DNA from 3 places in the Neobacillus sp. PVCKKU3 genome. Region 3 is predicted to be linked to each of the others. Evidence: riboswitches for the same ligand, from Rfam matches in the RefSeq annotation. Region 3 holds a riboswitch; each other region holds the start of a gene.
What was found. Region 3 has a riboswitch for cobalamin ahead of ACNQGS_RS19875 (ABC transporter substrate-binding protein). Riboswitches for the same ligand answer to the same signal wherever they lie in the genome.
Positions count from the first base shown of each region.

Region 1: another riboswitch for cobalamin. It lies ahead of ACNQGS_RS25870 (prenyltransferase/squalene oxidase repeat-containing protein); the one in region 3 lies ahead of ACNQGS_RS19875 (ABC transporter substrate-binding protein).
Region 2: another riboswitch for cobalamin. It lies ahead of ACNQGS_RS18455 (ribonucleoside-diphosphate reductase subunit alpha); the one in region 3 lies ahead of ACNQGS_RS19875 (ABC transporter substrate-binding protein).

Region 1 is NZ_JBLVQN010000054.1:33,858-38,079, reverse strand. It holds gene ACNQGS_RS25880 (ECF transporter S component) at 1-305, opposite strand, end outside; gene ACNQGS_RS25875 (DUF4430 domain-containing protein) at 305-973, opposite strand; gene ACNQGS_RS25870 (prenyltransferase/squalene oxidase repeat-containing protein) at 976-2,271, opposite strand; cobalamin riboswitch at 2,408-2,600, opposite strand; gene ribH (6,7-dimethyl-8-ribityllumazine synthase) at 2,738-3,205, opposite strand; gene ACNQGS_RS25860 (bifunctional 3,4-dihydroxy-2-butanone-4-phosphate synthase/GTP cyclohydrolase II) at 3,224-4,222, opposite strand, start outside.
Region 2 is NZ_JBLVQN010000028.1:29,906-34,127, reverse strand. It holds gene ACNQGS_RS18455 (ribonucleoside-diphosphate reductase subunit alpha) at 1-1,521, opposite strand, end outside; cobalamin riboswitch at 1,662-1,861, opposite strand; gene ACNQGS_RS18450 (OsmC family protein) at 1,948-2,400, opposite strand; gene ACNQGS_RS18445 (cysteine hydrolase family protein) at 2,685-3,218, opposite strand; gene ACNQGS_RS18440 (LLM class flavin-dependent oxidoreductase) at 3,348-4,222, opposite strand, start outside.
Region 3 is NZ_JBLVQN010000032.1:15,793-20,014, reverse strand. It holds gene ACNQGS_RS19885 (heme ABC transporter ATP-binding protein) at 1-327, opposite strand, end outside; gene ACNQGS_RS19880 (FecCD family ABC transporter permease) at 331-1,371, opposite strand; gene ACNQGS_RS19875 (ABC transporter substrate-binding protein) at 1,368-2,348, opposite strand; cobalamin riboswitch at 2,517-2,706, opposite strand; gene ACNQGS_RS19870 (hydantoinase B/oxoprolinase family protein) at 2,955-4,222, opposite strand, start outside.

The sequences.
Region 1 (4,222 bases), on a different contig from region 3:
CCAATCACGCCCGATACAACGGCAACTGCTCCCCATGCTATCAGCTGCATCACAACAAAAGGACCAAAGCCCAACACCAGGTTTGAACCCAAGACTGTCAGAACTGCAATAATCAATCCAAACCTTACTCCATAAATCAAGGCAGAGCAAATTATTATAACCGTTGATGGCTGGACGTTTGGAATCATCCCCATATAAATCCTGCCAACAATACTCAAGGTTGCTAAACACGCCATCAAGGTCATGTTTCTTAACGTTAAAAGGTTCCGTACCCTGGGCCTAAATATGGAAAGAACGCTCTCCATCACTTGTCCTCCCTATAATCGACAACATAATTCCACTCTAATGTGTCGCCAGGATTAACATCCTTTACGCCGGATGAGCGGTCTCCTTTGACTCCATTTATTCTGTAGCTCCATCCGCTGTAAGGCCCTTTGTCAAATTCACGCCATCCGCCAATACCTTTTGTATATAGCATGGCACCTGAACCGGTAGTTTCCAGCTTTATGCCGGCCTCCTGACAGACTTGTTTTAAAACATCAGCTGCTCTCGTTTGATCGTTTATTTTAACTGACCGCGGTGCAATTAAATAGCCATCAGGCGTCTTTACTGAAACAGTTACTGAGTCTTGCTTTTTTTCTTCGACCGGTGCAGATGCTGGTGCCGTACTGCCCGCTGGCTGCTGCGTTACCGTTGAAGTTTGTTTTACAGGCTGAGTAGTTATTACTTTTACTGTTGAATTCTTTCCAGCGGTATCAGATGACGTTGCTTCAGCATTGGAAACAATCCCTTCCACATTCTTTACAGTTTCCGCAGCAGTTTGCTGATTATGCTGAACTTGTTTAACTTGAGGGGTGGTTGTTGTCGTTGTAATCGTTTTGCCCGGAGTATAGCCATATAAAGCATAGCCAATCCCGCCGATAACCAAAAGCCATGATGCAATATCACCGATGATTTTCTGCCAGCCTTTCATGGTTACACCCCCAAGAACTTTCTTCTAAGAATTAAAGCCAGTGCCCCAATAAATGCGGTAGTGCCTCCTACCTTAAGGTTATTGGAATTGATGGTACCACTTTCTTTTTCAACTTTTACCTCAACTTTGGGTTCACCCGCTGCTGTTTGAACCGCGGCAGGTTGCTGGACGACAATCACTTGCGGCTGTGAAGATGTATTTCCTGCAGCTCCAGCTGTGCCAGCATTATTGTTTGTAATGATTTCTCTAATTACCTCTTTCGTGGACTCTGAGACAGGCAATTTTGAAACGTCTGTTGTCGGCGTAACAGTCACATAATTATTGTTGTTTACTACTGTTGGTGTTGGAGCAGATGTAGATGGTTGTGATGGTGCAGGCTCCTCTTTAGCTTGGTATGGAAAGCTAAAGAGCTGATCACCGCTTTTAAACTTATCGTATGCCACTAAAGCTTGGAAAACTTGCTCTGTTGCAAAACTATTCTCTGCAGTTTCGGATTTCATCCATTTATAGCCGCCATTTCCTATTTCATAGGTAAATAGATGGTTAACAGGATTTTTTCCATCCTTAGTGAATTCAGTCGAAGTCGGGTCCACACCAATAGAGGAAAGTCCAATTACAACCTGGGCAGTTGAAGATGAGTTTTCTCCCCAATTATCAAAACCGCCATTTGCCGTTTCAACCGTTTTTAAATAAGTAACGGCACTATTGATGTCTGCTTTGACAACAACATCTGACTTATGCTTGCCTAATGCAGTTAGCACCATTCCAGTTGTATCCGGATCTGCTTGTTTACTTGTTGATCCATCCCAGTTCCAGCCACCGGCGGTTGAATCCATAGTTGTAATCTTGTCGATAAGTTTATCCTTTGTCCATAAAGCATCAGTTGGGATAGTGTAATCTGCACTATCTAATGCAATTAAGGCATATACATAGGCAGTAAATGCGGTCAGGGATGTATCACTATAAGCCTTTTTTATTAAGTCTTGCCCCTCAAAATTAGCAGGATCTGCCCCTAATGCACGAATAGCTAAGATTGTTTTATGAAGCTCCGTTCCTTTTAAATCAGTTCCATTTACCCTGCTTTTCAGCTTCATTAAATAGTCTTGTTTGTTCGCTGCGGTCAATTTCCCTGCTTTTGAAAGCGTAATAGCCAGCCAATCTGAATTTAGCTCTCCAGCCTGAACGTGTTCAGCAGTAGAGGCAATCTCGGTGCTGACATCCTCAGCTGCATAAGTATTGTAAGGTACCGCCAGCGCCAGTACACCCACAATTACCATCAATTTTGTTGCTTTTCTCATTTTTTCTCTCTCCCTTTCTATCTTTACACCAAAATTGGCATAAAAAAATCCTCCTATCAGTTAGGAGGAGGTGTTATGTATGCTAAGTAACAAACGAGTGACGTTTCCTGCTTAACACGCTCCTATCCACGTAGGCATTTGTGTTTAAAAACAGGCAGGTTTCCTGGCTCATGGTCATTGCTTCCTATGTCTTCCCATCTATTAAGACAGTGACATCTTATAGGTTGCTCCCATTTACAGTGGCGGGACCGCGTTGGCTTTTAACCAACTTCCCTATTAAGCTAAGAGTCTTGTTTTAAGACTTTAGCACCTGTTTTTTAAAGATTATTTTTTTATGCTGTTATTATTATAGTAAAAGTCGGGTTCATTTGTACATGTTTTTGTTTTTGCTTTCTTTTTTATAAATCAATTTATGGAATTAAACAAGCAAGGAGCAACCCAAAAAAGGTGCCCCCTTGGCCTTCTGTTATTCAAAATTTCTTGTTAGGTTGGCCATTTCGATGGCGCCAGAAGCAGCATCCCAGCCTTTGTTGCCTGCTTTTGTACCTGCCCGCTCGATTGCCTGCTCGATTGAATCTGTGGTTAATACCCCAAAAATAACCGGAATGCCAGTATCAAGCGTGATGCGGGATACTCCTTTAGCGACTTCATTACACACGAAATCAAAATGTGGTGTGGAACCACGGATAACTGTACCTAGGGTGATAACTGCATCATATTTTTTGCTGTCTGCCATTTTTTTAGCTATTAATGGAATCTCAAATGCGCCTGGAACCCACGCGACATCCACATCAGATTCATTCACTCCATGGCGCTTTAAAGCATCCTGCGCCCCAGACAATAATTTGCTTGTAATAAATTCATTAAAACGTCCTACTACGATTCCGACTTTCAGTCCTGTACCAACTAAATTTCCTTCAAAAATATGTCCCATTTCTATTCCTCCGTATTTTTAATAATGAAGCAGATGGCCTAATTTATCATGTTTGGTTTTTAAATAGCTTTCATTTTCGGGTCTCATTTCCATTTGCAGCGGTACCCGCTCGACGACTTCCAGGTCGTAGCCCTTTAGGCCCTTAATTTTACGCGGATTATTCGTTAATAACATCATTTTTCTGATGCCAAGATCTCTTAAAATTTGTGCACCAATTCCATAATCCCTTAAATCAGGCTTAAAGCCGAGTTTTTCATTTGCCTCTACCGTATCATAGCCTTGTTCCTGAAGCTGATAGGCCTTCATTTTGTTAAGGAGGCCAATGCCTCTGCCTTCCTGGCGCATATACAACAGCACACCATTTCCGGCTTGTTCAATCTGCATTAGGGCGGCGTGGAGCTGCGGACCGCAGTCACAGCGGTAAGACCCAAAAACATCACCCGTTAAGCATTCCGAATGAACCCTGACCAGAATTGGCTTCTCCGGGTCAATTTCACCTTTAATGAGAGCAACATGCTCTTTGTCGTCTACCATATTTGAATACCCGATTGCTTTAAAATCGCCATATTCAGTCGGCAACTTGATTTCCACTTCCCGCTTTACCAATTTATCCTTTTGATTTCGGTATTCAATCAGATCTTTGATTGTAATCATTTTCAGGCCCAGCTTATCGGCGATTTTTCTTAGCTGTGGTACCCGGGCCATCGTCCCGTCTTCATTCATGATTTCACAAATAACGCCAGCAGGCTTGGCTCCAGATAGGTTTGCAAGATCAACTGCTGCTTCTGTGTGACCTGTTCTTCTAAGGACGCCGCCTTTTTTAGCGATAAGCGGAAAAACATGGCCAGGACGTTTAAAATCGGCAGCTTTTGACTGAGGATCAATCAAATTCATGATTGTCGCAGACCGTTCAAAGGCCGAAATACCTGTTGTAGAATTTTTATGATCAATGCTGACTGTAAAAGCAGTCCCATGCGGGTCGGTATTGTTCGCTACCATCGGCATTAAATCCAATTT
Region 2 (4,222 bases), on a different contig from region 3:
CAGCACATTTGCCGGTACCGCTTTTGCGAGATTGATGGACGAAAGATTACAGACAACAAAATCGCCAGGTTTTCGAACAATCACGACGTTTCCATCCTGATCCTGGTATTCGTTAACAATTTTTGTGGCTGACATATTTTGCGTGATTTCCGTACAAAGGTTGCTGCAGAAAATCGAGGTACGGCCCTTCCCTAATAGATGTTTATTGGGATTTTGCCGGTTGACCTCGTCCCGGTAAAACATATACGGCGTCCCCGTTTCCAATTGCACCATCATGATTCGCGCCATAATATCCATAGCCCTATACGTTTTTCGCGGCAGTAACGGATGGTTAACAGCCTCTTCATATTTATCCCTAAAATATTTCCGGTCAATTTCATCGTAAAAATCCTCTAGCCCTAGGGGATTTCCATTCGCATCTTTCCAGCCCATCACCTGTTTCACTTGATGAGGACAAAAGGTATGCCACTCGCCGATGCTTCTGCCATTCCCATCGGTCTCCTGCAGTTTTTCCATAAAAAGATCCGGCACGCAGACACCTGTAAAAATATCATGTGCTTTCCGGCGTTCGTCCCCATTGTTCGTTTTCAAATCCAGGAAACCGTTCATTAGATCCTTGTGAAACAAATCCAAGTAAACAGCAATTGCCCCCTGGCGCTGGCCTAATTGATCAACACTGACGGCCGTATCGTTGACCAATTTAACCCATGGTACGACACCGGAGGAATTACCCTTGAACTTTTTAATGTCTGAGCCTAATGCCCTCACCTTTCCAAAGTAAATCCCAATCCCGCCGCCATCTTTGCTTAACCGGGCAATGTCCCAGTTATTTAAATAGATGCCATCAAGGGAATCGTCCACCGTATCAATGAAGCAGGAGGACAGCTGGCCAAAGCTTTTTCCGGCATTCGCCAAGGTGGGGGTGGCGACAGTCATATATAAATTACTCAATGCCCAGTAAGCTTCTTTTACCAGTTTTATCCTCACGCCCCTTTTCTCGTATTTCATGATTGTCATAGCAATGATCATGAAACGTTCCTGCGGTAGTTCGAAAATGTTCCGATTATGGTCCCGGGCAAGATAACGGTCTGCCAATAGGAATAACCCTATGTAATTAAATAACTCATCCCGCTCAGGATTAATCTCTTTCGCTAATTCCTCTATTTCCTCTTTCGTATATAGATTTAATAGGTCACTAGAATAAATCCCTATACTACTTAAATGTATAATTAAGCTGTGTAGATCCCCATATTTTAGTGAAGAATCATAGCCTCTATTCTCTGCTGCATTAATATAGAGTTCATACAGATATAAGCGGGCCGCAACAAAAGTCCAATCCGGCTGGTCCATTGCAATTTTGTTGACTGCATATAATAATCCCTTCTGATTTGCCTCCAATGCTGACCCATCCAGCTCCATGATTTGTTTTTGCAGCTCCATCGTATCCACTCCGTATTTATCGGATGCCTGCCTAATCGTCTCAAATACTTCCTTTATTTCTGTCTTAACCTGTGTGGTCATGTCACTTTCCTCCTAAAAAAATAAAAAATCCGCTCCGGCGAGAACCGAGCGGATGAAACGAGCACACAACAAAAGGGAATAACGAGGCCATGTCTTCCTTATGTTGCCGTCGTTTCCTCTTCTCAATCCCCGAAGAAGTTGAAACATCTTAAGAAAGACAGGTCTCCTGACTTATGCATCACTCTACTCTAAGCCCTTCCCGTATAAGCACCTATTTTCATAAGCATTCTTATACAGTGGTTTGCTCATTTCGTCAGCATTTACAGTTGCGGGGGCAGTTCCGGCATCACACCGGATTCCCTATTAAGCCGTGTTCGGCATCTTCCCTTAAGGCTAACACAATATATAGTTTTCAACTTTACAAATCGAACAGCATATAGAAAAACTAATATCAATATTAGTACATGCCCATTTTTGGGTCAAGTATTATTTTCCATCAACAACAACATTTGGCTCAAGTGAAAAATTGATGCTCGGCCGCAATGTTTGCGAAATAAAGCAAGCTTTTTCAGCTCGAACTGCAATCTCTTGCAATTTTTCTGGAGAGATTCCAGAGTCACTACTAATATAAAAAACTGGGCGATGGATAATTTGTTTAAACTTCAATTTACCGTCCTCTCTGTCGACTACACCCTCAGAAACAACCTCGAGTTTTTCTACCTCAATTTTTCGATTCCCCAGCATCGCCCCTAGTGTAATCATATAACAATTATTGGAAGATGAAATAAGCAGCTCCTCTGGATTTGAACCGATTCCTGGACCCTCCATATCCGCCGGTGCCGAAACAGCGATATCAAGACCACCGTTTGTCTGAATATGCCCCTTCCCATTCCGATCTCCCTGCCAGGTGCCATTTACTTTAAAGTGAAAACTTTCCATTTTGCAAATACCCCTTTATCATTTTTTATGAAACCATCCTTATTAACCTTTCAACAAAAATTCCGAAAACCCTGCAAAAAATAACAAAAAGGAATCTTACATTTTCCAATGTAAAATTCCTCCATTCTTCCCTTTAATGTGCATGGTGATTATGATGGCGGTGGAACATTTGATGATTAGAATCCACTGCCATGATCAAAACTCCCAAGCCCATCTCCACAATCCCAACAATCAGAAAAATCGGCAATGTTTAGCGAGACATTCGTCCGCAAAAAGTTCTTAATTTAAAAGATAACCTCATCCGCCTTTACAATGGCAACCTGATGTTCAGGAGTTTTCACCCCTCTTAGTGTACTATTATGGAGATTTATTATTTGCTCGGCAGTATAAACTCCGTCAACGGTGGTATGACCATCCTCAACTAATGTAACATCAAAACCTTGTGATAAGGCCGCACGGCAAGTCGTATCAATGCAGAATTCCGTTCTAACTCCGACCACAACAAGGTGAGTCACACCGCGATTTTGCAACTCTTCTTGTAATTCCGTTTGATAAAAAGAATCTGCCGCCCGTTTATGGATCACAATATCCTGCTCGCGTGGAGTAATCCCAGGAGCAAACTGCCAAAACTGTGTTCCCCTTGCCAGCAAATCCCCCTTCGGACCTTCAAACTGTATATAAAAGACAGGGACATTTTCTCTTTCCGCCTTAGCAATCATCTTTTGTATTACGGAAAACGTTTCATCCTGTTTATAAGTCCCCCAAAGCGGACCTAACTGAACGTCAATAACCAGTAATGATGATTTTCCTTCTCTCATTAATCCATTCCCCTTTCAGCGAATTTTTTAATTGCCCCCTACTAATTTTACATCTAATTCCCTTAAAATCCGTACAAATAAGATAATAAAAAAGCGCAAATATCCTGCAAGATATTTGCGCTTTTCTTTCTATTTCCCGTCCACAATTTCCTTTAATATCTCATACGACCGTTTTTGTTTTTCAACATCATAAATATAGGTAACAGCCATAAGTTCATCCACATTATATTTTTCCTGAAATGCTGACAACTGCTCCCGGACGGTCTCTTTACTTCCCAACATCGTCATTCTCGACATGGACATTACCATTTCCTTCTCCATTGGAGTCCAAATTTGATCCATATTTTCAACAGGTGGCTGCAATGGCATGCGGGAACCGCGAACAACGTTTAGGGAAAATTGCCGCATCGTAGTTGATAAGAAACTTGCTTCTTCGTCCGTTTCAGCAGTAACTACGTTTAAACAAACCATCATGTATGGCTTATCCAAATACTCTGACGGCTGGAATCGGCTGCGATATATCGAAATCGCCTCCTCCATATATCTTGGCGCAAAATGGGAGGCAAAAACATATGGCAAACCTAAGCTTGCAGCAAGATAGGCGGAATCAGTTGAAGATCCCAGGATGTAAATTGGGATCCCAGTCCCTGCCCCAGGATATGCCCGCACATAACCTTGCTGGTCTTCTGGTCCAAAATACGTTTGCAACGCTTTAACATCTTCAGGAAACGTAAAAACAGAATCATTTTTCGAACGTCTTAGTGCATTTGCTGTCATCATGTCTGTTCCAGGCGCGCGGCCGAGTCCAAGTTCAACCCGCCCCGGATAAATGGTTGCCATCGTTCCGAATTGTTCAGCAACTACCAAAGGGGAGTGGTTCGGGAGCATAATCCCGCCCGAGCCCACGCTAATTTCATTTGTATGTTCTAAGGTATGTTTTATTAAAATGGCAGTTGCAGAACTGACCAGCGTCGGGGTGTTGTGGTGTTCCGCAATCCAATAAC
Region 3 (4,222 bases):
ACCGAGCCAATTTTGAAAAGGAAACCTCCCCATTTCGATAACCTCTCTTACCGTAAATCCAATTGGAGGTAGAGATTCCTGCTGCAATACTGCCAGCCACTTTGCTAATTCCTTGCGGGTATAAAGTTCAATCTGTTTCCCATTTAATTCAATTCTTCCGGTCGTCGCACGATCCACTCCCGACAATAGCTTTAGCAATGTAGACTTGCCGCTTCCGTTTGGTCCAATGATCCCCAAGCATTCTCCACGTTTGACAGAAAAACTAATTTCATCAAGCACAGACTGGTTATCAAACCGTTTACTTAAGCTTTCCACTTCAATAAGCATCCATCAACTTCCCCCTGTCATTTGCTTGCTTCTACGAAGTAAGTACGCAAAGAATGGAGCGCCAAGAAATGCGGTCACAACCCCGAGCGGAATCTCCGTTGGGCTAAGTAAGGTACGGGCAATCGTATCTGCCCAAAGGACATATATGGCACCGAATATCACGGACAATGGCAGTAATAATCGGTAATCCGGCCCAACTATAAGCCTCACTAAGTGTGGAACGACAAGTCCGACAAAACCAATCGTTCCTACGATTGATACTGCGGCAGCGGTGATTAGGGTGGAAACGACCAACACCACTAGCCGTGTACGTTTAATGTTGACACCTAAATGTGCTGCCTGCCGCTCTCCTAATGCAAACAAATTTAATGTACGTCCATATGACAGCAACACCACGATTCCAATTGCTAAATAAGGCATGAGTACAAAGGTAAATGACCAACCTCTTAGGGCTAAACTCCCCATCAGCCAAAAGACGATTTCATTCACCACTTGATCGGACATTGACACCATAAAGGAAACAAGTGACCCTAGAAAAGCAGAAACGACAACCCCAGATAAAATGATGGTTTCTAGTTTAAATTTGCCATGTACATTTGCTAAACGGAGTACAACAAGTAAACTAATCAGCCCTGTCACAAATGCAACCAGTGGTATCGTCCAATTACCAAATAAACTAGTATGATACCCGAATAAAATGATGAAAGCAGCACCTACCGCTGACCCAGATGCTACCCCTAATGTATACGGATCTGCTAACGGGTTGCGTAACACTCCTTGAAAGCCAGCACCAGCAAGTGATAAGCACGCCCCAACAAGAATGGCAAGAAAAACCCGTGGCAAACGAACTTTTAAAATGATTTGCTCAGCTGATTCAGGCCAGTTGGAATCTATGAGACTATGTAAAAAAGGCAGCTGGTGTAAGAGAATTCCCCAAACTTGCGAAAGCGGCAGATTAGCAGAACCAAGCGATAAACTAATGACCCCTGAGAAAAGAAGGAGAACGAAACCCGCTCCCCCCCATATTGCTAATCTTCTTTTCATTTCTTAAACGATTCCGGATAAATGGCTTCAGCGATTTGCTTCAGTGCATCTGTTATTCTCGGTCCAGGTCTGGACATAATATTTCCTTCGATCCCCGTCAGTCGACCTTCTTGAATAGCTGTAATCTTATCCCAGCCGCTTCTAGATTTAATTAATTCCTCTAGCGGTTTGCCAGACTTATCATCAACAACATTTGCGGAGTAGAGAATGACATCCGGGTTGTCCTGAATGATCTTCTCTTCATTGATGGCATTCCAGCCTTTCATATCTGAGGCAATATTAACGCCGCCAGCCATCGTAATCAGTTCATCCATAAATTCACCCTTGCCAACCGTCCAACCTGGAGAAAATTCAATATAGACTTTTTTCTTATCTTCTTCCTTAATTTTTGCAGCAGCTTCTGTTACTGTGCGAATATCCACCTTCATTTGTGCCACGAGTTCTTCTGCTTTTTCCTGAGTATCTGTAATGATACCAATTTGGATAATATTATTTAAAATATCCTCCATCTTTTTAGGCTCAGTTTTATATAACTTAAGGTCTAAACCACGAAATTTTTCAGCAATATCATCCTTCATTGAAATGCCACCGATTACTAAATCCGGATTAGCCGCTATAATGGCTTCCTCATTTGGCTTTGTCACCCCGCCTACTTTTGGCTTTGCCACTGCTTCTTTAGGGTAATCATCAAAATCAGATACACCGTAAATTTTATCGCCTAGGCCTAGAGCGAAAAGAATTTCTGTCTCCGATGGAGAGGTAGATACAATACGTTCCGGCGCCTTATCAAAAGTTATTTCAGTACCCGTCGCATCCTTCACTGTAAGCGGGTAAACGGTTGCTTTGTCCGTTACCTCTTTCGTTGCTGTTTCGGATTTTTGGTTTTTATCTGCACCTGAAGAATCTTTTGTTGTCCCACATGCGCTGATCGTCACCATCATTACTACAGTCAAAATTAATGCCAAAAACTTTCTCATTACTCAATTCTCTTCCCTTCGTTTATAGTTCGAGATGAGCTTGATATCTTGAAGTCTTTCCCATAACAACGAAAAAGCCCTGCTTCCATTCGGAAACAGGGCGCGCGAAAATCAGAAAAAATAAACATATTTATACTGATTATGCCGATCCTTTTCCGCGAAGGATTTCGTTGGCAAGCTTAATAGGCAGGTTTCCTGGCTTACGGGTAACATGACTTCCTCTCCTTCCCATTCCTTAGCTGGAACAGTGGTATTGCGAGGTTATCCCCGAATAACAGTGGCGGGACCGCGCCGGATTCACACCGGCTTCCCTTTTAACCTTATCCAATGATAAGGCACCTACTAGCTATGTCAGATTCAATTGGTCAAGCAAATTACTCAACTAGTATTATAGCAAATACTTCATGAGAAGCAAATATTTGGTTTAGGGATCAAGGAAAAGACCATGCTTACTAATTAAGAAAGGGGGGCACATTTACTTCCTTCTATCATCGATTTGGGGAAAGATATTCCTAATTAAATTAACATAATATAATTATTGATTTAAGAAATAACGACTAACTGAGTCCAGTAAGCTGAACTCAGTTTGTAGTAACTATCTAATGATTAGTTTGTGAGGACATAATCGTTAAATTCTTTAACTTCTTCCGTTAACACGTCTTGTTGCAGCAAGGTGCCGCAGGAAGGACAAATTGCTTCGTGTAGTTCAGCCTTCCCAGATTCCCGGGGCTGGACATAAATCCCCAGTTCAGACATCGTTTCCACTAAATCAGCTTTTCGCTGTACGGCTCCTTCCTTCCAGTTCATATTGCTTTCGGACAGTTCATGATCGCAGAAGTTACAAGAAACTAATTTTTTGCCTGCTTTATGGACAAATTTTAACGGAACCTTTAATTTCTCCTGTTCAGAGACCTCAACTTCAGGATTCCGGCCGATCCGGTCACGACGAATGGAGCGGCGTTTTTCATGGCTTGCCTCTAAGTCAACTCTTCGTTCAGATGCATTCCAGATTACTCCATACGCTTTTTCAGCCAGATCAGGGGTAATATATTCATCCTGTAAATCTTTTTCCACTATCGCAATCGGACGCAATAACGGATCTCCGATTCCGGCCCCACCGCCTGTCACTTGCTTAAACACTGCCTTTGGTCCAAGAGGCATTCCGGCAATATGGTTGGGAAGGGTCGTATAATTGGTAAGCTCATTAGGAATTGGCAGACGTCCATGTTCAGCAATGAACTGGTTGATATCAAATTCATCAATCTTATTAAAAGAACTCGTTCCACCCGGGTATCCGCCCAGAGTGCCATGTGCAGGCATTTCGGCACAGGCGTTTTCAATGGTACCGAGTAATCCTTGATTGTTGTACGGCATCCAGGCATAATCCATTCCCTGACCGCCGCGATGATATCCGGGACCTCCGGAATTCACGTTAATTTTTCGGTAAAAATAAAACATCGGGTACAGCCCTTCATTTGTTTCCACATCAGGAATTCCATTATTCTGCTGCATTTCAAATGCGCCAATATCCAGTCCATCGCAGGTAGCCTGGGCACCCACACCGCCAGAACCGCAATCAAATGCAGGAAACGCTGTATACTGGCCATATTGATCCAACCCGACCCAAGAATTCCCCGGCCAATTGTTGTGACCAATCGCAGCAACCCGGTTCCTAAGCCAAGGATTTTCGCTGAGCTGCAACGCTTTAAAAATTCCCTCGTAAAAAGCTTTACCCGCTTTTCCTGTTGTTTCCATGTGCCCGCACGAAACAGGAGCCGGGATCACAGGGTTTACAATCGTTCCAGGCGGTCCGAGTTCAATTGTGAGCGGTCGCAGCATTCCTGCATTGACCGGGATATCACAGCCAATGGTCA